DNA from 2 places in the Pontibacter kalidii genome. Region 2 is predicted to be linked to the other one. Evidence: riboswitches for the same ligand, from Rfam matches in the RefSeq annotation. Region 2 holds a riboswitch; the other holds the start of a gene.
What was found. Region 2 has a riboswitch for thiamine pyrophosphate ahead of OH144_RS12790 (class I SAM-dependent methyltransferase). Riboswitches for the same ligand answer to the same signal wherever they lie in the genome.
Positions count from the first base shown of each region.

Region 1: another riboswitch for thiamine pyrophosphate. It lies ahead of OH144_RS20310 (TonB-dependent receptor); the one in region 2 lies ahead of OH144_RS12790 (class I SAM-dependent methyltransferase).

Region 1 is NZ_CP111079.1:4,785,982-4,798,312, reverse strand. Features, by position in the region: gene OH144_RS20350 (BatD family protein) at 1-252, opposite strand, end outside; gene OH144_RS20345 (hypothetical protein) at 649-840, shown strand; gene queG (tRNA epoxyqueuosine(34) reductase QueG) at 843-1,790, opposite strand; gene OH144_RS20335 (DUF2726 domain-containing protein) at 1,999-2,880, shown strand; gene ruvB (Holliday junction branch migration DNA helicase RuvB) at 3,031-4,074, opposite strand; gene OH144_RS20325 (phospholipase D-like domain-containing protein) at 4,273-4,782, shown strand; gene OH144_RS20320 (endonuclease domain-containing protein) at 4,879-5,250, shown strand; gene OH144_RS20315 (acyl-CoA dehydrogenase family protein) at 5,539-6,717, opposite strand; gene OH144_RS20310 (TonB-dependent receptor) at 7,360-9,834, opposite strand; TPP riboswitch at 9,896-9,992, opposite strand; gene OH144_RS20305 (hypothetical protein) at 10,220-10,468, shown strand; gene OH144_RS20300 (aldose 1-epimerase family protein) at 10,647-11,522, opposite strand; gene OH144_RS20295 (ATP-binding protein) at 11,533-12,057, opposite strand; gene OH144_RS20290 (hypothetical protein) at 12,257-12,331, shown strand, end outside.
Region 2 is NZ_CP111079.1:3,049,975-3,062,305, forward strand. Features, by position in the region: gene OH144_RS12770 (hypothetical protein) at 1-196, shown strand, start outside; gene OH144_RS12775 (Trm112 family protein) at 214-480, opposite strand; gene OH144_RS12780 (thiamine phosphate synthase) at 477-1,127, opposite strand; gene OH144_RS12785 (AIR synthase-related protein) at 1,124-2,188, opposite strand; gene OH144_RS12790 (class I SAM-dependent methyltransferase) at 2,185-2,910, opposite strand; TPP riboswitch at 2,986-3,090, opposite strand; gene OH144_RS12795 (DUF2911 domain-containing protein) at 3,238-4,107, shown strand; gene OH144_RS12800 (class I SAM-dependent methyltransferase) at 4,195-5,109, shown strand; gene OH144_RS12805 (sodium:solute symporter) at 5,827-7,530, opposite strand; gene OH144_RS12810 (hypothetical protein) at 7,527-7,673, opposite strand; gene OH144_RS12815 (PIG-L family deacetylase) at 7,774-10,305, opposite strand; gene OH144_RS12820 (hypothetical protein) at 10,698-11,393, shown strand; gene OH144_RS12825 (DUF2461 domain-containing protein) at 11,604-12,269, shown strand; gene OH144_RS12830 (DUF3221 domain-containing protein) at 12,269-12,331, shown strand, end outside.

The DNA of each region.
Region 1 (12,331 bases), 1.7 Mb from region 2:
GAGGGCGGCATAGTTCTGGGTAATGGTCAGAATAGTGGTGGTGGTACCGCCGGTGATGATGGTCTTGGTGGAGGAATATTTGTTGCTCTTTTTAAAGCCTTCAATCTCGGGGAAAGAAGTATACTCCTGCAGCTGCTGATTCTGCAGCCTTACCGAGATAGTGTAGTACTGGTTTAGCGGCAGCGAACTCTTACCCAGCTCAATAGCTATCTGCTGCGCCAGGGCCGGCACAAGCAGTAGGAGGCAAAGCATAAGGGTCAGAGTTAAGGCTCGCATGGTTCAGGGCCGCTGCGCTGCGGCAAGTCGCTAAGGGGTACAAGGGCAAATTTAATACTTTTTCGGTAGGAACCACGTTCTTAGGATAAAGGCGCGCAAGGTCGCAAAATTGGCTTTAGCTGCTGGCAGTGCCGTTTTCTGTGCGTTAGCTGTTGCGCCATTCTATAAAACGCCGCAGCCGGTGGCAAAAGTATAACGGCAGGAACCGATGGCTTCTGACAGAGGCGAGACCGCCTGAGGGAACGTTATACTTTATGAACAAAATTCAAGGTTTTGCTTATGTTAAATATGATTATAACGAGACGGCACGACCATTTAAAATTTTGCCCGTAAGTATAACCATACTATGAAAATAGCTTACTATTCACAAAAATGCTGGAATACGTTAAAACAATCTTAGTGAAGGTCAGCTTCGATAAGATGTTGTTTGAAAAGGAGCTGCGCAAGGCTTTTAAAGTACTCGTGAAGGAGGAAATTGAGCAACTAAAGCAATGGTGCTACGACCAGTTCTCAGGTGTATACCTGATCATCCTTAACCGTGTTTTCCTGAAGCACCAGGTCTGAGTTTATTTCTCTTCTTCCGGGGTGCCCTGCACAAAGCGGATGTTGCGCATCAGGCCGTTGTAGCCGGTGCGCTTCACAGCTGATTTCTTGAACAGCTGTGAGAACACCTCATGTGTCAGCTCCTGCCAATCGCTGGTCTTCAGCTCTTTCAGATGCGGGTGCGGCGCAAAGGCGGGCTCACTGTGCGGTTTGCTGAAGCGGTTCCAGGGGCACACATCCTGGCAGATATCGCAGCCAAACACCCAGTTCCCGAACTTCCCGTCCATCTCCTGCGGCAGCTGATCCTTCAGCTCTATCGTGAAGTAGGAGATGCACTTGCTGCCGTCCACCACGTAAGGCTCTGTAATGGCATTGGTTGGGCAGGCATCGAGGCAGCGGGTGCAGGAGCCGCAGTAGTCTTTAATGGGCCCGTCATACTCCAGCTCCAGGTCGATGATGAGCTCGGCGATGAAGTAGAAGCTGCCTACCTGCGGCGTGATCAGGTTAGAGTTCTTGCCAACCCAGCCCAGCCCGCTTTTCTTCGCCCAGGCCTTGTCGAGCACCGGGGCAGAGTCTACGAAGCAGCGGCCGCCCACCTCCCCTATCTCTTCGTTGATGTAACTCAGCAGCGTTTTGAGCTTATCCTTTATCACGAAGTGGTAATCGGTGCCGTAGGCGTACTTCGATATCTTGTAGGTTTCCTCCTCCTCCTGCTGCGTCTCCTTCTCCGGGTAATAGTTGAGCAGCAGCGACACCACTGACTTGGCGCCATCTACGAGCAAGCGCGGATCGAGGCGCTTGTCGAAGTGGTTTTCCATGTAGTGCATCTGCCCGTGCATGCGCTGGTTCAGCCAACGCTCCAGCCGGGGCGCCTCCTCTTCCAGAAAATCCGCCTTGGAAATGCCGCAGTACATAAAGCCCAGTTCGCTGGCCTTCTGCTTGATGAGGTATGTATACTTCTCTTTGCTCAATTTATACTTGGTGCCGCTTTATACTTTGGAAGCTATTCTTTCAGAAGAACAAAGTTAGGGAGAAAAAGGTCCGATGCTATTATCAATATAATCACAAGCTACCTTCCAAGTATTCCAATTATTAAATATATTGCTTTTATATCTGCAGCAGTACCAACGTATGCTCTGTAGGTGAATAACATCTCTTCTAAGATATCATACTTCTGTCATGAAACCACCTCCCTTTGATCCTGATATTATTTATCAACTTGTAAGCAATAAAGACTGGGAGAAGTTAATAACCATATTCAAGGACCAGAAAAAGTGTAGTTTAATTTTTGATGACCCAAGATTAAGCTCGTTTATTAATCAGTACTTAATAATAGAATTACTTAGTAATACTTTACAGAATCAGAACCCAAGCTTCAAGTATTATCTCCAAGACTTTTATACACTCTATCATTCAACTAAACACAATTTCACTCTCAACCTAGAAGACTATAAAAGGCTTGTTGTCAAGATAGCTGAATTAGAAGCTACTTATGATATCGAAAAAGCTTTGAACTTTGCCCAGCTATTTCCAGAGGAAGAAATATGTTGCCAAATAATCCAACACTATGAAGAGTCGAAGCCTAACATAATAGGCCATTCTCAGCAAGAAGAGGTTCAAGTAACGTATAACAAGTTTATTATTGAAAATGACGGCAGAATAAGTCTATTCAAATCTAGACAGGAATACCTCTTCTACCGCGCGGTAAGAGACATCTTTCAGAGTTTTATGGTGTTCCCAAACGTTGCATTATCGGCAGTAATAGACTTTGAATCAGTCAAAGATCATCTAACTCAAGAAGAAAAGGATTACTTCTTTAAAGCTCTTATAGATTGTGTCATAATTGACAGCGAAGACAACTTTAGAGCTATTAGATTCATAGAGCTTGACAGTCCTTACCACCGAGATTCTCGGCAAAAGATGAAAGATGGCTGGAAGGATAGAATACTAGGAGTTGCTGGTCAAAGGCTAATTAGAATTGAGAGTATTGTAAAACATGAAAATGAAGAGGCGACTATCGCAACATTTAAAAAGCTAATAAGAGAAGTCATCAACGAATAAGCACATGTTTATCCTGACGGCACTGAAGAAATCAAAAGATAATAGTTTCTGATTTATGTTTACATGATCCAGTAATCATCTTTGAATGATGCTAACAAAAAAAGCAGGCCCATCAGAGCCTGCTTTTTCACTTTATCACAAACAGTTTATTTACTCCGGTTGATTGAACAAGCCACCGGAGGCTATCTCCTGCGGCGGAATCTTGCCCAGGTGCCTGTAGGCAGCTTCGGTTGCCTCACGGCCACGCGCGGTACGCTTGATGTAGCCTTCCTGGATCAGGAAGGGCTCATATACTTCCTCGATGGTTTCGGCTTCTTCGCCACAGGCCGTAGCTATAGTGGAGATACCCACCGGACCACCTTTATACTTGTCGATGATGCAGGAAAGGATGCGCTTGTCCATGTCGTCGAGGCCGTTGTGGTCCACGTCGAGGGCGTGCAGGGCAAACTTGGCTATCTCCACATCGATGCTGCCGTCGCTTTTTACCTGGGCAAAGTCACGGGTACGGCGCAGCAGGTTATTGGCAATACGCGGCGTACCCCGGCTGCGGCGGGCAATCTCGAACGCGGCATCCTCGTGTATCGGCGCCCCCAACAAGGCAGACGAACGCTTCACGATGGTGGTCAGCAGTTCGGCATCGTAGTACTCCAGGCGGCTGTTGATACTGAAGCGGGCGCGCAGCGGCGCCGTGAGCAAGCCGGAGCGCGTGGTGGCCCCGATCAGCGTAAACGGGTTCAGGCTGATCTGCACAGAACGGGCGTTCGGTCCCGAATCCAGCATGATGTCGATCTTGTAGTCCTCCATAGCCGAGTACAGGTACTCCTCCACAATCGGGTTCAGGCGGTGGATCTCGTCGATGAACAGCACGTCGTTGGCTTCCAGGTTGGTGAGCAGGCCCGCCAAATCGCTGGGCTTGTCGAGCACCGGGCCGGAGGTCATTTTGATGCCTGCATCCAGCTCTGAAGCAATAATATGCGAGAGCGTAGTTTTACCCAACCCCGGAGGGCCGTGCAGCAGCACGTGGTCCAGGGCTTCGCCGCGGCGTTTGGCCGCCTGCACAAATATCTTCAGGTTCTCCACCACCTTCGCCTGACCGGTAAAGTCACGGAAGCTGAGCGGGCGGAGGGCCTTGTCTATGTCGCGTTCGGCCGGCGTCATGTAATCGTTTTCGCCGGTGAGATAATCTTCTCTCATAAGTATAATCTTCTACAAAAAATGAGCTTTCGCTGCTTCTAAAGGTAACAGTTTCGGCGGTGCTTTCGCTCCATTTCAGCCTACGAATTTACGTATTTTTGCTAACTAAATTATAGTTATTCGCCACAAATCTAATCACGTTAGCAATTCTAAAACAAAGTATGTTAAAATTGATGCAGCTGTAGTACCTTTCGCTCCATGCAACGTCATCAGCAAAGAATTACGAGCCACGCCTTTTTCAGCCCCGGCGACGACTGCCTCAACGCCATCGTGGAAAGTATGGAGCAGGCCGGGAAAAGTATAAAGATCTGCGTGTTCACGATCAGCGACAACCGCATTACGGAGGCCATTCTGGAAGCGCACCGACGTGGGGTAAGTATAAAGATCATCACCGATAACAACAAACTCCACGACACCGGCTCAGATGTCCGGGAGTTGGCTGTACGGGGGTTGGAGGTGCGGATAGATAAAACCCGAAGCCACATGCACCACAAGTTCGCCATTTTTGACGAGGCCCGCGTGCTCACCGGCAGCTACAACTGGACCCGCAGCGCCGCCCTCTACAACCACGAAAACATTCTTATCACCGACAACCTCAGCATTGTGCAGGACTACAGCCGCGAGTTCGACCGCCTCTGGGAAAGTATGATGAAGTACGTGCCGGGCAAAAAGTATAAAGATAAGTATGGGGAGGAGGAAGAGGAGTAGTGACTATGGGCAACGTTTATAAATTTTAGCCCCAAAAAATAGTGGAGGAACAATTCCCCTCCTCGGAGGGGTTAGGGGTGGGTCAATCGTACTCAGATGAAAAGCAAAATCATCCCCTACGAGCCATACTTAAAAGAGCTGGCAAAACAACTGCGACAGAACAGTACATTGTCCGAGGTTATACTTTGGAATGAACTGAAGGGCCGCCAACTTCTTGGCTATGACTTTGACAGACAAAGACCGCTGGATAGCTTTATAATTGATTTTTATTGCAAAGAGCTACAATTAGCAATTGAAGTAGATGGCGATAGCCACGACTATAGCTTTGAAGAAGATGCAAAGCGGCAGGCAGCTTTAGAAAAACTTGGGATAAGATTCCTGCGGTTTGATGATAGGGAAGTAAAACAAGAGTTGAGTAACGTGCTTCGAACAATTGAAGCATGGATAAGAGCCAACCAGCAGAAGTAAAACCCACCCCTAACCCCTCCAAGGAGGGGAATTAAAAAGGCAGCTACTCCCGCAGCTGCCTTTGCTATACTTTATAACTCAAGTTTCGATTAACCCATCCCTGCCCCTCCCAAGAGGGGAATTTTGCAAAATAACAGGCGATTCCCCTCCTCTGGACTAGCCAAAACGCGAGTTTTGAGCTAGCGAGCGCTGCTCTCAGGGGTGGGTTTACACCTGCTCTGCATCAGTAAATCGCAACTTATACTTTAACCGCCACCCGAATAACGAGCAACGAATAACGATCAACGACTACTTAAATGCTTGAATGCCGGTGATATCTGCACCGGTTATCAGCAGGTGAATGTCGTGGGTTCCTTCGTAAGTGATCACGGATTCGAGGTTCATCATGTGGCGCATGATCGGGTACTCGCCCGTAATGCCCATGCCGCCGTGGATCTGGCGTGCTTCGCGGGCGATGTGCAGGGCCATGTCCACGCTGTTGCGCTTGGCCATGGAGATCTGCTGCGTGGTGGCTTTGCCTTCGTTCATCAGCGTGCCCAGTCGCCATACCATCAGCTGGGCTTTGGTGATCTCGGTCAGCATTTCGGCCAGCTTCTTCTGCGTGAGCTGGAAGCCACCGATCGGCTTGTCGAACTGCACACGTTCTTTGCTATACTTAAGCGCCGACTCGTAGCAATCGATAGCCGCACCAATGGCACCCCATGAAATACCGTAACGGGCCGAATCAAGGCAACCCAGCGGGCCACGCAGACCGTCTACATTTGGCAGCAGGTTCTCTTTGGGCACTTTTACGTTATCAAACACCAGCTCACCGGTGCAGCTGGCGCGCAGGCTCCACTTATTATGGATCTCCGGAGTGGTAAAACCTTCCATGCCACGCTCCACGATCAGGCCTTTAATGCGGCCTTCTTCGTTTTTAGCCCACACCACCGCCACCTGGCACTCGGGCGAGTTGGAGATCCACATCTTGGAGCCGTTGAGCAGGTAATGATCGCCCATGTCTTTGATGTTGGTCACCATGCCGCCCGGGTTAGAGCCGAAGTCCGGCTCTGTCAAACCAAAGCAACCCAGCCACTCACCGCTTGCCAGTTTAGGCAGGTACTTTTTGCGCTGCTCCTCGGAGCCATACTTGTAGATGGGGTACATCACCAGCGAGCCTTGCACCGAGGCTGTGGAACGCATGCCCGAATCGCCGCGCTCGATCTCCTGCATGATAATGCCGTAGCTGATGTAATCCAGGCCGCCACCGCCATACTCTGTCGGGATGGTCGGGCCGAAAGCGCCTACATCGCCAAATTTCTTTACAATTTCGGAAGGAAAGTGTGCATCCTGTGCCCACTGCTCAATTTTAGGAGAGATCTCGCGCTTCACAAAGTCGCGCATGGTCTGCCGGATAAGCAAATGCTCTTCGGTGAGCAGATCATCGATGTTATAGTAGTCAGGCGCACCTGTTGATTCGTAAGCCATAGTTTTGTTTTAAGGTGAATGAGAAGTGTAATACGCAAAGATAAAATATTAAATGAATTGTCTAAATCAGGATTTCCAGGTTTGTAAAAGGTGCTCAGGGTGAATGACTTTAGCGGGTCCAACTGCCCCTCCTTATCCAAGGAGGGGAGCCTGTAACTGCTTTAGCCAAAGTATACGTTTCATAGTTGCTGTTCTTGCGCGGACAGGTCGCGACCTGTCCCTACCTCTACAATTATAACCCACCCCTAGCCCCTCCGAGGAGGGGATTCGGCTGCTACTATACGTCAAGTATAAATGCTATAGCCAAAGTATAAAACACTCTCCTGCCGCAAGTTTAGCGCAGTGTAAATGTGGCTGTACTTGACGCAAGTTTTCAACTTGCTTTCTGCGGAAGCAGAAAAGTATACGTGAGCAGATGTATACTTCCGACTGCTCCAGCCAAAGTATACTCTATAGCGCCAGCGATTGTAGCTTTTGCAAAGCAGTTACAAACTGCGGCCAACCCCAACCACATTTACGCTTTCGCTAATCTTGCGGCAGGAGTAGAAGTATACATCCTGCTCATCTTGAAATCCTGATACTGGCAACAAAGAAGCCCCACCGAATGGCGGGGCTTCTTTACAGAAAGTATGAATTTATACTTTAGAATTTCAGGCCAACGGAGAGCAGGAAATTGCGCGTGGCTTGCGGGTAGTAGAAGTTCTCGGTTGTCTGAGCGCCATCGGCAATGTAGCTGAAAGTATAGCCGTTGGCCGCGTACTTCTCGTTAAACACGTTATTCACCAGCAATCCTAACTCCAGCTCTTTCAGTACATTTTTAAACCCGATGTTATAGCGCAGGCGCAGGTCACCTACCTGGTAAGGCCGGATGATGCGGCTTTCGTTTTCAGTATTGTCGAGGTACTGCTTGCTCACCGTTTTGTAGATGAAGGCGGCACGCAGCCCTTTCAGCACCTCCACCTCCAGCTGGCTGGCAGAAATAAAGGCCGGGGAGAAAGCAATGGTCGTTTCGTTGTAGTTGTTCACGGCCTGGTCGCCGTTGTCGTAGTCATCAATAAACTCGTGGAAGCCTTTTATCTTGTTCTGGCTGTAGGCTAAGTTGGAGCTTAATTTGGCCGTGGTTCCCAGGCGCAGGGCACCGGCAAGCTCTATGCCCTGGCGGTAACTCTTGTCGATGTTGGTACGGGTATAGGCTCCCACATCGTTTATCTGGCCTGTCAGCACGAGCTGGTTTTTGTAGTTCATGTAGAAGTAGTTCGCCTCCAGGTCGGCCGTAAGCGGGTTTGCGCCTACCTCTGCCAAGGCCAGCTGCCCGCGGTAGCCCGCCTCTACGTTGCGCAGGGTCTCGTGCTTCGGCCGGCTGCTTGGGGTAGACTCTGTAAAGTCGTCGCGGACCGGTTCGCGGTTGCCCACCGCATAAGAGGCATACAACTGGTGCGTTGGCTGCAGGTTATAAGTGATGCCGGCTTTCGGGTTCACGAAAGTATAATCCACCTCCTGCTCTATATTTTCCAGGTCGTTGTCGAAACCCACGAACGCGTAGTTGATGGTGCGCACCTGTATATCTCCGAACAGATTCAGTCTATCGGTAAGGCCGTAGGTGGCTTTGGCAAAGATGTTGAAATCTGTTTTTTTAGCGTTGTTGTCGTAGTAACGGTCGCCCAGGTTCGAGGTGGAGGCATAGCGTGCCCAGATCACCTCCCCAAAATGGTCGCCGTCGTACGTGTTCCAGGCGCCGCCCAGGGTCGCGTTCAGGCGGGCGTTCGGGTTATACTGCAAGGCATAGGTCACCCCGTAAAAGCTGTTGTCCAGCCAGCGGCGGCGAATGATGTCCGACGACTCAATGGTGTCCCCGCCGATCTCCACGTTGGGCAAGCCGTAATCGGCCAGGTCGTCATCGGCCTTAAACTGCTCGTAGTAGCCACGCCCCAGGGTGTAATGCAGCGCTCCCGAAAAGGTCAGGCCCGGCATAAAATCATGCGAGAGGTGCAGCTGGTAGTGGTCTTGCTGGTAGTTGTCGGTTTCGTTGTCGTAGGTGTAGTAGTTGTACTTGCGGCCGGCGTTCAGCAGGTTCTCCTTGTCTGCTCCCTCTATCCAGTTGCGGTCTATGTAGGCCTGCAGGTCGGCGGCGTTGCCGTACACCAGGGCCTCCGGGGTGCCATACCACGCCTGGTAGGTCTGCTCTTTACCCGAGAAGGTGACGAACTTAACCGAGGTTTTATCGCCGTAATAGCCTCCCGAAAAGTACAGCGACTTCAGGTCGGAGAAGGCTCTGTCAATGTAGCCATCCGACTTGATGCGCGACAGGCGGCCGTCAAAAGCAAATTTCCCGTTGATCAGGCCCGTGCCGAAGCGTACGTTGTTTTTCCAGGTGTTAAAAGAGCCATAGCTGTTATCAGTTTCGGCATAGGCCTCGCGGCGCACTTGCTGGGTCTGGATATTTATACTTGCCCCGAAGGCACCGGCTCCGTTTGTAGAGGTGCCCACACCGCGCTGCACCTGAATATCTTCTACAGACGACGCAAAGTCAGGCATGTTCACAAAGAAAGTACCGTGGCTCTCCGAGTCGTTAACCGGGATGCCATTCACCGTTACGTTGATGCGCGTGATATCGGAGCCCCGGATGCGGATGCCGGTATAGCCCACGCCTGCGCCGGCATCAGAGTTTACCACCACCGATGGCACCTGCTCGAGCAGGTATGGCAAATCCTGCCCAAAGTTGCGCTCGGCTATCTCCTGTTGTGTTACGTTGGTAAAAGTGGTGCCGGTGGTCTGGTCGGCGCGGGTGGCCTGCACAATTACCTCGCTTGCCTGCTGGGCCTGCGGCTGCAGCTGTATCTGCACCTGCTCGTCCTGGGCCAGGTTTATACTTACCTGCCGCTGCTCAAAGCCCAGAAAACTCACCCTTAGCGTGTAGGTGCCGGCCGGAAGGTTGGGAAAAGAGAATGTGCCGCCGCTGCCGGTGGCCGTAGCGGTGTTGGCCCCTTGCAGCACGACGGTAGCACCGGCCAGGGACTCGTTTGTGTCGGCATTGCTCACACGCCCGCTCAGGGTATGCTGCGCCAACAGTTGCATTGGCAGTACAATCGCTGCCAGCGCAATTAAAAAGCTTTTCATTGGTTATAGAAAAAGAAAATGGTGAAACATACAGACATGCCAGGGGTAGGCAGCCTGCTACTTTGTTTCCCGAACCTCTCCCTTCGCCGGCATTACCCGGATCAGGTTCTATGGGTATGATCTCAGCCCGTAATCTTTGGGCACCCCTGAGTACGGGCAAAGGTATGTCGCTTTCTCTTCTAAACCAAAACAGGATTGATTTATACTTCAGCAACCCATAACACAAGCTTGGCGGCTCCTGCTAAATTTTACCTCTGGCAGATAACCACTTAGCCTGAAAGTACGTTCTAAAGCTTAAAAGGGCACTATAGTTTTTACCTTTCGTAAACAAGCTTTTTGCCGCGCCGAGAGATCAGCAGAAGTTGAAAAATAAAAGAGAACCGTGATGATGATCAGCATATTGTATACAGTAGCCTTGCTAACCATACTGGCATATTATGCCTTTTCCCCACGCACTAAATTCAACCGCCCCCCATCTACCGACAACGACGATGATGGAGGCGAGCCTTTAGGAGATGACTTGCCAGATCTGGACCTTCCACCAGGCATATCACTTCCTGTAAGCGACTTCGAACCGAAGTATGACATCAGGAAGATTACGGTTCCGAAATTCCCGGAGCCATCGCTGCACTAGGTCCTAAGCTTTTCAATCAAAAAGCCCCGCTATGTTGAAACATAACGGGGCTTTTTGATTGAAAAGCTTAGGGAGTTTAGGAGTTGGGGAGGTAGAGAGTTTAGGAGTTAGGCGTGATTTATCGTACTCAACATCTAGTAGCGAGAATCTAATAACGAACAACCAATAACGACTGTGCTTACAGCACCGTGATGGTATAGGTGCGGGCGAAACTCTGCTCCGGGGCCAGTTGGTTGATACCCTCCTTCTCGGTGATGTCACCGCTCTCGCCTACCCTGCCGGCAATGCCGCACCAGGGCTCAATGCACACGTAGCGTGGGTGCTCCGGCTTACCCCAGATGCCCAGGTACGGGAAGCCCTCAAACTCCACCTCCACCCTGCGTGCGTTCCTGTGGCTACCCAGCACCACCTTCTCCGACTGCACCTCCTTAAATACCAGCGCATCTTTGTAGAAGTAGCTGCTTTTCAGGGGCAGCACCCGCTCCTGCTCCATTACCGCCTCGGTGTCGCCGTTCTGCAGGCCATCCTCACTCAGCAGATGGCGGTGCAGTGTTTCCTTTTTCTCAAACTCGATGAAGTAATCCTCATACGACTCGTTGGGGTAAAAGGGCACATTAAAACCTGGGTGGCCACCAACAGAGAAGTATAAATTCTGCTTGCCTGTATTGGCGATGTGGTAGGTAACCGAGAGCTTGTTCCACTCCAATGTATAGGCGATCAGCAACCTGAACTCAAACGGGTACTGCTGCAGCGTCTCCTCGTCCTCGGTCAGCTGGAAAACCAGCTTGTCGTGCTGCTCCTCCACCAGCTTGAACTCCTTGCGGCGGGCAAAGCCGTGGCGCTTCATGCCATACTTTTGCCCCTCGTACGTGTACTGCTGCCCCGGTAGCTCCCCCACAATCGGGAAAAGGTTGGGCGCGTGGCCTGTCCATACCTGCGGGTCGGCCTGCCAGATAAACTCCAGGTTCTCATCTTTCTTGATGAAGTGGTGCAGCTCGGCGCCCAGCGTGTCGACGCCCACTTTGTAGTTCTCGTTCTCGAGGAAGTATAGCATGTCCGGTTGTTTAAGGTTGATGTTTCTGCAGGAGCGCCTCCACGTGCCGCGTAGCCAGTTGCAGCCGCTCCTGCTGCTGGCCGCTTATCTCCACGAACGGCACCTGCAGGGCCTCCAGCTCCCGCTTGTACCACTCGTAGAAGAACTGGCGCAGGTGCGGGTGCTCGCGCTGCGGGTCGGGCTCCCACGGCAAATCAACGCCCATCAGCAGGCAAAGGTTGTAGTCCTGCTGCAGTAATTGCTCCTGTATCCAGGCGGGGCAATGGCCAAAGGCATGCTCGCTCCAGATTTTGAGCACCAGCATATCCGTGTCGGCAAAAAGCAGGGTGTTGGCCTGCTGCTGCAGCTCCCGCTCCAGAGCCAGCTGCCCGCGGGCAATGTTTTCTATATCCTCCAGAGTATAAGGTCGGCCCAGGTTGCCCACGTAGCGGCGGGCATACTCCGGCACCCACACGGTGTCGTACCGCGCGGCCAGTTGCTCGGCCAGGGTGGACTTTCCCGTTGACTCGGGCCCGGTAATGGCAATCTTGATCATAAGCACATTGCCGCTGTTGCGGCGCCCAAAGTTAGGTATACTTATGCTAGTATTTGGCCCACAGTTTGCTACTTGTTTTAAAAGTGTAAATTAGCATGATGCAAACAACCTCATTATTCATCCTCGGAGTTATAGAATCCCTCTTGGCCGGTCTTTTCGGCAGGTACAGGGTTCCGGCTCCGCTTCTCATTCCAAGTAAATGAAAAAAGAATTGCGCAACAGCAATGACGAAGTATACTTCACGGTTGAGGTAGACAAGGAAAACGGCTGGCTA
Region 2 (12,331 bases):
CCGCCGCTTTACCGACCACCCGGACCTGATGCAGAACATGTATTTTGCCCGCGTAGGTTTCCGCTACCAGGACCCGCGCGGGGGGCTGGTGGTCAGGCTGGCGGTTACACCGTTTGTATCCCCGGAGAATAAATCCGACACACCAGGCCTTGCGGTGGTGCCCCGTTTCGGCCTGAGCGTGGGGCGCAGCTTCTGACGGGGGACATACGGTTCCTATTCTTTTAGCAGGAGCTTCTTTGCCACCCCTTCTTCTAATTCAAGGCCCCACTTTTTCAAAATGGGCTCCTCCAGCGCTTTTTCCCTGTACTCGTCTGGTGTCATAATCGGGATACCGTATACAACAGGGTAATACCTCCTGCACGCGGGGCAGGTTAACAGGCCTTCCTTAATTTCCCCGTTTTCGTCCTTTACAAAAATCTGTATGTTAAGATCGTGCTTGTCTATGGGGCAGCACAGTTTATTTAAGAGCGATGCATTCATGTTTTATACTTGTTTAAAGCGTGATGATAGGCCGCAGCGGACTCCCTGGCAGAAGCGGCGTTCAGAATACCGGAGATAACCGCCACCCCGTCAAAGTCCAGCTCTTTTAGCGCAAGCATGTTTTCTGTTGTGATGCCGCCGGACAGAAAGAGCGGCATCTGTGTCATTTCTCTGGCTTCCCTGATCGTTTCCGGTCGTACTAGCTCACAGCTGCCCGCCGAGGACGAAGGAAACACCGCACAGAAGGATACATAGTCGAGTTGATTTTCGGTGGCCCAGCGTATCACGTCCAGGTTGTTGCTGCAGGTAATTCCGGTGATAAAATCTCGCCCAACTGCAGCTTTCATGCCTTCAAGGTTCTCCGGAATATCATCAAAATGAACACCCGACAGTTCCGTGTCTTTCAGCAACTCCCACTCTTCGTTTATCAACAAAGGCACCTGATAAGCACCGGCAAGATCGACTAAATCTTTGATGAGGGCTTTTTTATCAGCAGCGCTGTAGTCAGCTGGCCAGTTATTCCAGATCTGCAGTGCGCTCACGCCGCCTTCCAAGGCTTCCTGCACCTTTTGTAGCAGCACCACCTGGTTTATGCTTGGGTCCAGTACGAGGTAAATTCCACTGGTAATTTTGCTATTCTCTCTCATTTCCACCCTGCTTTCAGCGCTTTAAAAAATGCCCCCCAATAAGGATCTTTCCCATCGAAGGATAACTTGTTCTCTTCGCTATTCTCCACCACCCTGAAACCTGCTTCCCGCGGCAGCATTTCGCCGACTACCGTTGCCTTGATGGATTTGGCAGCTAGGTGACAGATAAGCTCCTGCTCTTTCCCTGGCTTTACAGCCATCACCATAGAGCCGGCACCAACACAGAAGCGGTGGTCGATGCCGAACAGCCGGGTTATCTGGAGCTGTGCTTCTCCTGCCGGAAGAGCATCGTTATAGATTCTGAAGCCACAGCCGGAGGCATTCGCCATCTCGCAGATAGCCCCTACGACGCCGCCCTCTGTCACATCGTGCATGGCTTTCAGCTCCGTATTGCTTTTGAGCACCTCCCTGGCAGCCAGGGCATCGGGCAGCGAGGAAGTTTGAAAGAAGTTCTCGCACCCATTCTCCCATACTTCACAGCCCAGTTTGTTCTTCACCGTTTCCGGAAAGCTCATGGCCAGGATAGAAGAGGAGACAAGGGCGGTTTCTTTCGTGACGACAAGTATATCTCCTGGCTCGGCCTTGTCGCTCGTCAGTATCTCGTTTAGAGGAGCCGTCAGAAACATGGTACCGCCACCCGAAATGGTGGAGTTCTGGCCTTCGATCTGCCCTGTATGGCCTCCGGTAATGGCTACGCCTATCTCCTGGCAAAACTGATGCATATACCCCCAGTACTCCCTGAATGCCTCCAGGGAAAGGCTGGTGGGCAGGTTGAGCACAAACTGCGCATACATGGGAGCAAAGCCCGTAGAAGCCATGTCATTGGCCAGCAAATGCACCGACAGCCAGGCCGACTCCTTCAGCCCGATGGAAGGTATAAGGGAAAGCGGATCGCTCGACACAGCCATTCCGAGATTATTGCCCAAATCAATAACAGCCGTATCTACCCCAAACCGGGGGCCAACCAGCACCTCCTCCCGCTGCGCCCCGCTTTGCGGCAACAGCACCTCTTTAAAAGTGGCAACGGCCAGCTTTCCGGAGTTGTCGTCAAAGGCGCTCATATCGCATCGTTTAGGCGTACGTACATACCAAAGAAATCGCCATAGGGCTGGTGCCACTGCTGTACCGGGAACCACTGGGGCAGGCCGGTTGCGGTCCATTCTATCGTATAGTCTCTCCCTTGTAAGGCTTCCGCTATCACCGCCAGCAGCTTTTTGGGCGTGTAAAAAGTGGCCGTAACGTAGAAAGGATTTTTGCCGAACATCTCCTGCACCCTTCTTCTGACTACCTTCGGGGAGTTGCGGTTCATCATGCCGAACACAATGCCATACTTGCCCACGCGCGCCGCCTCCCGAATCACCTTCACGGGGTCTTTGTAGTACTCAAAGGTGGTGATAAAGGCCAGGGCATCAAAGGTATGATCCTTGAACGGCATGTGGTGGGAGTCGGCCAGCACCAGGTCGCCGTCGAACAGATGCACGCCCTGCCCCAGCATAAAAGGCGAGATGTCGCCGCCACTTGCCTCTATCCCGATTTCCTTCCACCAGCGGGTAAAGCGGGTGGTGCCGCAGCCAAACTCCAGCAGTGTCTTTACACGTTCATCTTTCTTGATTAGCTGACCGATCACCTTTTTCTGCCATACTTCGGCGCGCTTGTAGCGGCCCTCATACCAGAGTTCGTAGGTGTCGGTGTGGTCGCGGTTAAAAAACCATTCTTCGCGGCCCTGCCACTTGCGCAGGTCGCGGGTTACCAGGTCGAATTTTTGTTGTTGCAGATTGCTCACAGCAGGTATTTTAGCGTTATAAAATAGCCTGACTGTTTAAGGCAGATAGGAAGAAGGGAATATACTTGTGCAAAGTACCCCATGAGGTTACAATTCCTACGCTGGCATTATCCAGATCAGGTTGCGGGTATCATCTCAGCCTGAGGACATTATAGTCGTCAAGCACCCCGTGTACTTTTGCTAAGGTATAAAACTTCGGAGAGAATAAAAAACAGCGCCACAAACAATGGCCAGTAGCTCCGCAATCATGGGTGCACTACTGGTTAAATTTTAAGATAATGTGTAATATTACACCAGCATCAACAAATTAAAACCTAATCGAAAACCATGAAAAAAGCACTCATCGGCTTTGCCCTGTCAGCAGCACTTATGCTGGGCGCAGGCGCTGCACAGGCGCAAGGTATAAAAATGCCGGCTGCAAGCCCGTCGCAGAAAATTGAGCAGGCCGTAGGCCTGGGAACCATCTCCGTGGACTATTCTCGTCCGGCAGTGAAAGATCGCCAGATTTTCGGCGACCTGGTGCCTTACGGCCAAGTATGGCGCACTGGTGCCAATGCCTCCACCAAGATCAAATTCTCTGAGGACGTCACCATTGAGGGAAATAAAGTGCCTGCGGGCGAGTATGCCCTGTACACCATTCCGGGCAAGGACGAGTGGACCATCATCATCCATAAAAACACCAAGCACTGGGGCGATGGCGGCCAGGACTACAACCAGGCCGAGGACCTGGTGCGCTTTAAGGTGAAACCGCAGCCGAACCCGCGTAAAGCAGAGTCTTTCACCATTAACTTTGCCAACCTTAAGGCTGATGCGGCAGATGTGGAGATCATGTGGGACAATGTGGTGGTGCCTTTCACGGTAAAAACTGATGTAGACAGCAAAGTGATGGCGCAGATAAACGAGCACGTGGTGAAAGGCACCAACGTGAACCCGAACCTGTATGCAGCAGCGGCGAACTATTACCTTGAAAAAGGCCACGACCTGAAACAAGCCCATGCGTGGATGAAAAAGGCCAACGAAAAGGATCCTAAATTTTGGAACCTGCACGCACAGGCTAAAATTGAGGCACAGCTGAAGAACTACAAAGCCGCCGTTAAAACAGCCGAGAAATCTATGGAACTGGCTAAGGCAGCCAATAACCAGGATTATGTTCGCCTGAACGAGAAGGCTATTGCCGAGTGGAAAAAGATGAAATAAAGCTATCTTTGCTTTTAACGTATAAAAGCCTCCGGGAGTAAGTATGCTTCCGGAGGCTTTTTTGTGGCACTATAACTTATAAACCTGTTGGAAGAGAAGAAGCATTCGGAAGAGCACCTGGGCCCCGCCCGGGAATACTGGTGGAACGAGGATTACCTGGAGCTGCTGGCTGAGCGCCTGTATATCCCCTACACGCAAACGCTGGTGGATATTGGCTGTGGCAAGGGCATGATGGGTTTTAAGTTCTCCAAATATATGCCCGACGCCGGCAAAGTATACGGCGTGGATTACGAGCCGGGCTACATTGCCGAGGCGCGGCAGCGGGCGCAAAGCGAGTTTGGCCACAAGAACATCGACTACGAGTTTAAGGTGGGAAACGCCACCGACATCCCCCTGCCCGACGATATTGCTGACGTGACGCTCTGCCAGACGCTGCTGATCCACGTGAAAAACCCGCAGCGCGTGATCCAGGAGATGATACGGGTAACCAAGCCGGGCGGCTGGGTGGTGGCCCTGGAGCCGAATAACCTCGTGCCCAACCTCATGTTCGACCGCTACGGCGAGACCGATTATAACGTGGAGGCGATGCTGGAGGTGCTGGAGGTGAAGCTGCGCATCGAGAAAGGCAAGAAAAACCTGGGCGAAGGCTTTAACTCGCTTGGCGACGTGGTGCCCGACCTCTTTCTGAAAGCCGGTTTGCGGGATGTGAAAGTGTGGATCTCGGACAAGGCCCTTTCCATCATCCCGCCCTACGACACCCAGGAGAAGATGCTGCGCGTGGAGCAGATGCTGCAGTGGATTGAAAGCGAAGCTATGGGCTACGACTACCAGGACAACCTGAACTACTTTATGGCCGGCGGTGGCGACAAAGATAAATTTGATGCCTATTGGCAGAAACTCCTCTACAACAAGATTATGCTGAAGGAGAAACTGCAGAAAGAGGAGTATGTGTCGGCGGGTGGAAGTTTGGTATACATTGTGGCGGCGCAGAAACCGAGGTAAGGCTTTTTTATACTTTAGCCGCTGCTGTTTGTAGCTGGACACAAGCTATGCTTCCAAACACGGCTGCCGCGGGCTTGCAGCCCGTGTCCTTTTATTCGTTGGGTTTTCAACCCGACTGGTTAACAGAGCCATACTTTATTATACTTGCTGTTCCGGACATTCTTGTCAGGAACTTTGCCTGCTGCGGACTTCCTAGTCCGCGTAAGCCATGTTTATACTTTTATACTTGGGCTATACTTTCCTAGCCGAAGCTTCCCGCAACTTGACACAGGCTATTCTTACTAGCTTCTGTTCTTCCTCCAGACTTACAAACCTATCGTTGCATTTCTGGCTTTGGCTCCCTCCAGGCCGGGAGGCCTCGTCTTCGGGCATCGCGCTGGGAACTTTTCCTGCCCTCGTGCCTCGGGCTGCCTCACTGGCGTTCGTCACCGGAAAAACTCGCATAGGCGCTCAACCCAAAGGCTGGGTTCGGTTCGATAGCCGTGGCCATACTGTCATTTCGACCTACGGGAGAAATCTCTTTAGAATTCCGCACAGATCTCTCACAGCTACGCTGGCTCTGCTCGGCTCCCGCCTCAAGAGTACTCGAGATGACAATAAAGTATAGCGACAAGTATAATTCCCCTCTTGGGAGGGGCTGGGGTGGGTTTACACCTGCTGAATTCTCCTCCCCTGTTTTTAGGGGAGGGGTGAAAGCAGGTGTGGGTAGATTAACAGCTACGCCACCAGCTCTTTCTTCCTCTTCCCGATCAAGCCCTGAAGTATAAACCCGAACAGAATCACCGCCACGCAGCCGATCACGTTAAACCAGAGGAAGGCGATGTCGGTGAAGTAGTGGCAGTAAAGCACAACGGCCTCGGCCAATATAGCGGCAAAGAACACGGCATTGCCCTGGATGCGCTTGAAGTAGAAGGCCACCAGAAAGATGCCCAGGATCGTGCCGTAGAAAATGGAGCCGATGATGTTCACGGCCTGTATGAGGTTATCCAGCAGGGAGGCATAGGTAGCAAAGAGTATGGCGATAAGGCCCCATGCCAACGTGAACAGGCGCGAGGCATTCAGGTAGTGCGTCGGGTCGCCATCCTGCTTTACGGAGCGCTTGTAGATATCCACCACTGTGGTCGAGGCCAGCGCGTTCAGCTCGGAGGCGGTGGACGACATCGCGGCAGAGAAGATTACCGCCAGCAGCAGGCCTACCAACCCGGCAGGCAGGTATTTCATGATAAAGGAGATGAAAACGTAGTCCGTATCTCTGGTCTCAGCGTCAGGCACCGCTTTCTGGATGACGCCTTTCACCTGCTCGCGTACATCTTTGCCTGCCGACGTATAAGTGTTCACCTGCGTCTGGGCGGCGGCAATGGCGGCTTCGTCCTCTGTTTTCAGCGCAGTAACCAGGCCCTGCACCGCCTCCTGCTTCTGCGCGAAGATGTCGTTATACTTTGCCTCCAGGCCCCGGAGCTCGTCGGCGTGGGCTGTGGCATATACTTTGCTTTTAGTGCCCTCGTTAAAGAACACCGGTGGCTGGTTGAACTGGTAGAACACGAACACCATCACCCCGATAAACAAGATCAGGAACTGCATCGGGATCTTGAGAAGGCCATTGAACAACAGCCCCAGGCGGCTTTCGGCGATGGATTTCCCGCCCAGGTAACGCGCCACCTGGCTCTGGTCGGTGCCGAAGTAGGAGAGCGAGAGGAACAATCCCCCCGTCAGCCCGGACCAGAAATTATAGCGATCGTTCCAGTCGAAAGAGAAATCCACCACGTTCATCTTGCCCATTTTACCTGCCACGGCCACGGCATCCCCCAACCCTACATTCTCCGGCAGGTAGCGCACCACCATAATACCGGCAACGATCATCCCGCCCATCATCACAGCCATCTGCTGCTTCTGCGTCACGCTCACGGCCTTGGTGCCGCCAGACATGGTATAGATGATCACCAGCACGCCAATGATCAGGTTCGTAGCCGTCAGGCTCCAGCCCAGCATGGTGGAAAGGATGATGGCCGGCGCATAAATGGTAATACCGGCCGCCAGGCCGCGCTGCACCAGAAACAGGCAAGCCGCCAGCGAGCGGGTCTTCAAATCGAAGCGATTCTCCAGGAACTCGTAGGCCGTGTATACTTTAAGCCGGTAGAAGATGGGGATCACCGTGATGGAGATGATGACCATGGCGATGGGCAGCCCGAAGTAGAACTGCACGAAGCGCATGCCGTCCTCATAGGCCTGCCCGGGCGTGGAAAGAAAGGTGATGGCGCTGGCCTGTGTGGCCATGATGGACAGGCCGATGGTCCACCACTTCATGCTGTTGTCGCCTTTCAGGTAGCCTTCAATGTCTTTGCTGCCGCGCGTTTTCCACACCCCGTAGCTCACAATAAAGCCCAGTGTGCCCAGCAGTACGATCCAGTCGAGTGGCCTCATTGGTAAAGTTTTGTGATGATGTAAAACAGGATGATCAGGAAAGCCAGGTTGCCCAGCACCAGCCAGTACATACCCGCCCAGCTCTTAAAGAAAGGTGGTTTCTGGATGGGTGGCTCTTCGTCTACAGGGTGGTTGTTCTTCATTGTTTTAACGTATCTCGTAGCACGTATCAAGTAGCACGATGATTTTATCATACACAGGTAAAACGTGCTACGTGTGTCGTGATACCTGATACGCTAATGTCTATTTTATACTTGACCCGGCAGCGTTGCCGGAGCGGTTGTTTTTTCCCAGCGAGATCATGTTGGCAAACAGGCGGTACGCACCAGCCACGCCGGCCGGCAGCTCCCGGAAGAAAGAATAACCGGTATAGACGTAGTAGCCCTCGCCATACTTTGCCACCAGCAGGCCACCGTCGCGGGAAGGCTCGCCGGGGTCGTTAGACGAAAGTATGGCTGTGTATTCTTTGCTCCACTCGCTGGGGAAGTATAAGCCGCGCTCCTGCACCCAGCCTTCAAAATCCTTTTGCGTGATCTTGTTTGGCGTATTGAGCACCGGGTGGCTGGGGGCTAGCAGGCGCACGGCAGCATCCTCCACCGCCACGCGGTAGCGGCTGAGCTGGAGCGGGTATGGCCCTACCTCGGGCATTACCAAGGCATGGCTCGTGTTATACTGCACAATCAGGTTGCCGCCCTGTTTCACGTATTCCAGCAAGGTGGGCTGGTAGTACCGGAGGCGGTCGACAGTGTTATAGGCGCGCACACCAAGTATAACCGCGTCAAACTGCTTCAGGTAGTTCAGGCGGATGTCACTGTCTTTGAGCAGCGTTACGTTGTAGCCGATCTGCTGCAGACTGGCCGGTATGTCGTCGCCGGCCCCCATCAGGTAGGCCACCTTATCGCCCTGCTTCTGCAGGTCCAGCTTCACCACCCGGGCCGTCGCCTCCGGAAACGTAACCTGTGCCGGTATATGCTTGTAGTTGATCTCGTTCAGCCCCAGCGAATAGGCTTTCCCGTCTACCGTGGCCACGGCCTTCAGCTGGGCCTCCTCCTGCTTTTTAGGCGGATACACCATAAAGTTTATACTTTGTTCCGCGCCTTTAGCCTCCAGATTAAAAGGCACGGAAGCAGGCTTGGTGCGCCAGCCTTTCGGCAGGTCCAGCTTCAGATCGCCTTTTATACTTTCTTTGCCGGACTTTACCAGCACCTGCACCTGCTTGGGCTCACCGTTGGCAAACATGAGCACCTGCTCCCGCAGGTTCACAAACACGGGCGGCGTTACCACAAACGGGCGGTACACCTCGCCCTCCACCGGGTCGGTGCGCTTGTACACCACCGGTACCTGCACCTGCAACGGCTCCCCGGCCACCTGCAGGGTAAAGGTAGCCTGGGCGGCTGGCTCATTTTCGGGCTTGCCTACCAGTTGCTGCTCCTGTACGGCGAACATGCCCAGCGTACCTTTCTCACGCAGCCAGTAAGGTTGCGTGTAAGCCATACGTTGCGGCAAGGTTTTGCGGGTACTATACGCCAGCGGCTCGTTATTTTTCAGGTGGATGTTGAGGGTGGTGTCTGAGCCAGCGAAGTTATACGTTATACGTTGCAGCGTCACCGGCACCTCAGAACGGTTAATAGCCTCCACCTGCAGTTGCACCGGCTGGCCCGGAGCGGCGGCATAGTCATCGGCCGTCACTTCTAAGTATAAACCCATGGTATGCTGCAGCACCTGCTCCAGCTCCTTCGATTTAGTGTGCTTCCAGTGGCTGTCTGGCAGCTTTTGCAGCTCTTTCCTGGCGGCCAGCAGTGCCGGCACCACAGCAGCCGGCTTGGATGGATCATACTGGTCTATAACCTTCTGAATCGCCTGCTGTACTTTTTCGCCTCCCTTCACCCGGCTCCAGGTGGTATTTATCCCTTCGAACAGCTCCTGCTGCGCCTTCTCCCCTGCCGTATGCTGCAAGTACTCTATACTGGTGCCGCGTGCGCTGGCGGCCCCGAAGCCCTGGCTCTTGTGCATGCTGCGGCTGCGGGCCGCCACCTCGCCATAGGATTCACCCAGCAAGGGGTTGTAGCCGCCCACATCTATCTTCATCAGCTCCTTGCCATACTTCTCAAACTCTTCCTGGCTCTTAAAAGACCACACTCCGGTGTTCCACAGCAACCGTTTTGGCTGCCATACTTCCACGTGCTTCAGCTGCTCCGGAAAGCGCTTCGGGTCGGCGGCGGCTTTAAAGGCCTCTTCTGCCAATATGGCGGAGGCGCTGTGCTGGCCGTGACCGGCGCGCTCATCAGGCGGGAACCGGGTGATCATCACATCGGGTCTGAACTTGCGGATAACCCATACCATGTCCGACAGCACCTGCTCCTTATCCCAGATGGTAAAGGTTTCCTCGGGATTTTTGGAGTAGCCGAAGTCGTTGGCGCGGGTAAAGAACTGCTGCCCGCCATCGGTGCGACGCGCCTGCAGCAGCTCCTGCGTACGGATGATGCCCAGGTTCTCGCTTATCTCCGGCCCGATCAGGTTCTGCCCGCCATCGCCCCGCGTGATGGAGAGGTAGGCCGTGTTGTAGAGCTTTTCGTTGGCCAGGTGGGCGATCAGGCGGGTGTTCTCATCGTCGGGGTGCGCGGCTACGTAAAGCACGTTGCCCAGCACGTTCAGCTTCTGCAGGTCCTGCAGCACTTTGGCGGCGGAGGGTTTCTCGGGCGCCTGTGCCAACAGGGGCAGCAAGGGCAGCAGGAGAAGAACCGGTAACAGCGAACGAACAAGTGATTGGCGCATCTTCATAGTAGGTTTGAGCAGCTGGTGTGGCTGCCAGGGTCAGTAAAATCTCTAAGCACTGTAAAACTAAGCATTTCTGCGGATGTATAATATGCTGATTTTGTCTTAGCGGACAAAGCGCAAAAGCGACGGAACAGACAGCGGTTGTGCTGCCCTATACTTCCGGCCGTGCAGGGCTTGCCTGGCAAGCCTCCGGCGAAAAGTGTCCTCTTTCAGTAAAAAATCACGAAAAATTATAGGAAAAAAATTAGTTAAATACTATGTTTGTCCAATATCTTTTAGTAGCTTCCTAGCACCACGTACCTTTGCCCTAACTCTTGCCCGTGTAATGTCGTAAAAACATGCATCTGCAGGGGTGTTGCATACCCTTACTTCTATATGTGACAGATAACATGCCTAGCCAAAGAGAAAGCAACATCAACGACTTTGCGTTCGACTTCCTGCGCAGTCACTACTCCGCCCAGTTCGGGGCCAAACACATTTTGGTAGATATGGAAGAACAGACCAGGCAGGGGCATACGGTGCAGGGGCTTTTCTCATTCCGGAAGGAGGACAACTCGCTTTTCGTAGCTTCGCTCCACACCCGCAACTCCCCTCAGATAGCCAGCATCCTGACGCGCTACAAGAAGAACGGCCTGAGCCTGCTTCGCTATGCCTCCTCGTTTTTTGTGCTGCTGCTGATTACGGTGGCAGGATGGCGGCTGGGCTACTTTGTTGCCGGGTTTGCCGTTGCCGTGGCCTTAGCGGCAGGCATGTTCATGCTGCACTCCCTGGCCGAGAAGCAGCTGCACACACGGCATCTGCTGCACCTGCTCGACGAGCTGAAGAAAACGCCCGCCGATGAGCAGTGGCTGGGCCTCTCCATCAGCAGCCTCACCTTCCGGAACAATTACCTGGGCAAGCAGCTGCTGCTTGCCTGCGAGCGCCGTGGCATCGGCATTGTTACGGTCGGGCAGCGCGCCAAAGTGGTGCTCATGAAAGAGCCGAAGCCGGCCACCTGCCGCCGCGGCGACTTTCTGTCCCATTACCAGTCTGATGCCCGCATCCGCAAAGCTTTACTGGGCGACACTGTTCTCCGCGTGGCCTGAATACAGGCTTTTTAGGTTTTCCCTGTCGTTTGCGCCCCCTTGTGCAACTATAGGCCGCTAGCCTTAGTACACAACTACACGCGCCCGTAAACTTTAACCAAGAGAGCCATGACACTCATTCTCATCATCATACTTGCCATAGCCATTATTATTGGGGTGATCTGGTTTAACGCCAAGACACCCAAACGATAACGTCGCTCCTCCTGCCTGATGAACATTCCCTTTATACTTTCTTTCCTTCGGCAGCTCCGGCAGCACAACAACAAAGTATGGATGGACGCACACCGGGAGGAGTACCTGCAGGCGAAAGCATACTTTGTGGAGTTGGTGGAGCATCTGCTTGCAGCGCTGCAGCAGTTCGATGCCTCGCTGCAAGGGGTTTCTGTGCAGGAGTGCCTTTTCCGGATCAACAAAAACGACTTCTCCAAAAAAGGGGAAGCCCCGTATAAAGGACACTTCGGGGCGGGTATCTCGCCGGGCGGCAGGCACTCTCCGTTTGCCAACTATGTGCTGGTGCTGGAGCCCGGGGGTCTGTCGCGGGTTGGGGGTGGCATGCGCAAGCCCGGCGCGAGGCAACTGGGGCTGATACGGGAGGAGATCGACTACAACCCGGGTCAGCTGCAGCAACTGCTGGATGAGCCTAGGTTTAAGGCCTCTTTTGGGGGATTCAGGGGCCAGCAGACCAGAAACGCGCCCAGGGGCTACGACAGATCACACCCGGAACTGGAGCTTATAAAGTATAAAGGGTTTCAGGTGCTGCATTATTTTAGCGATGAGGAAGTAATCCAGCCCCAATTTATAGAGCGGGTGCCGCCGCTGCTCCGGCAGCTAAAGCCGCTCCACGATTTTCTGAACAACGCCATAACTGAACCATAGTGAGACGACCGATCTACTTCCTGCTCAGCCTGCTGCTGCTGCTGTCCACCGGGCTGCTCTCC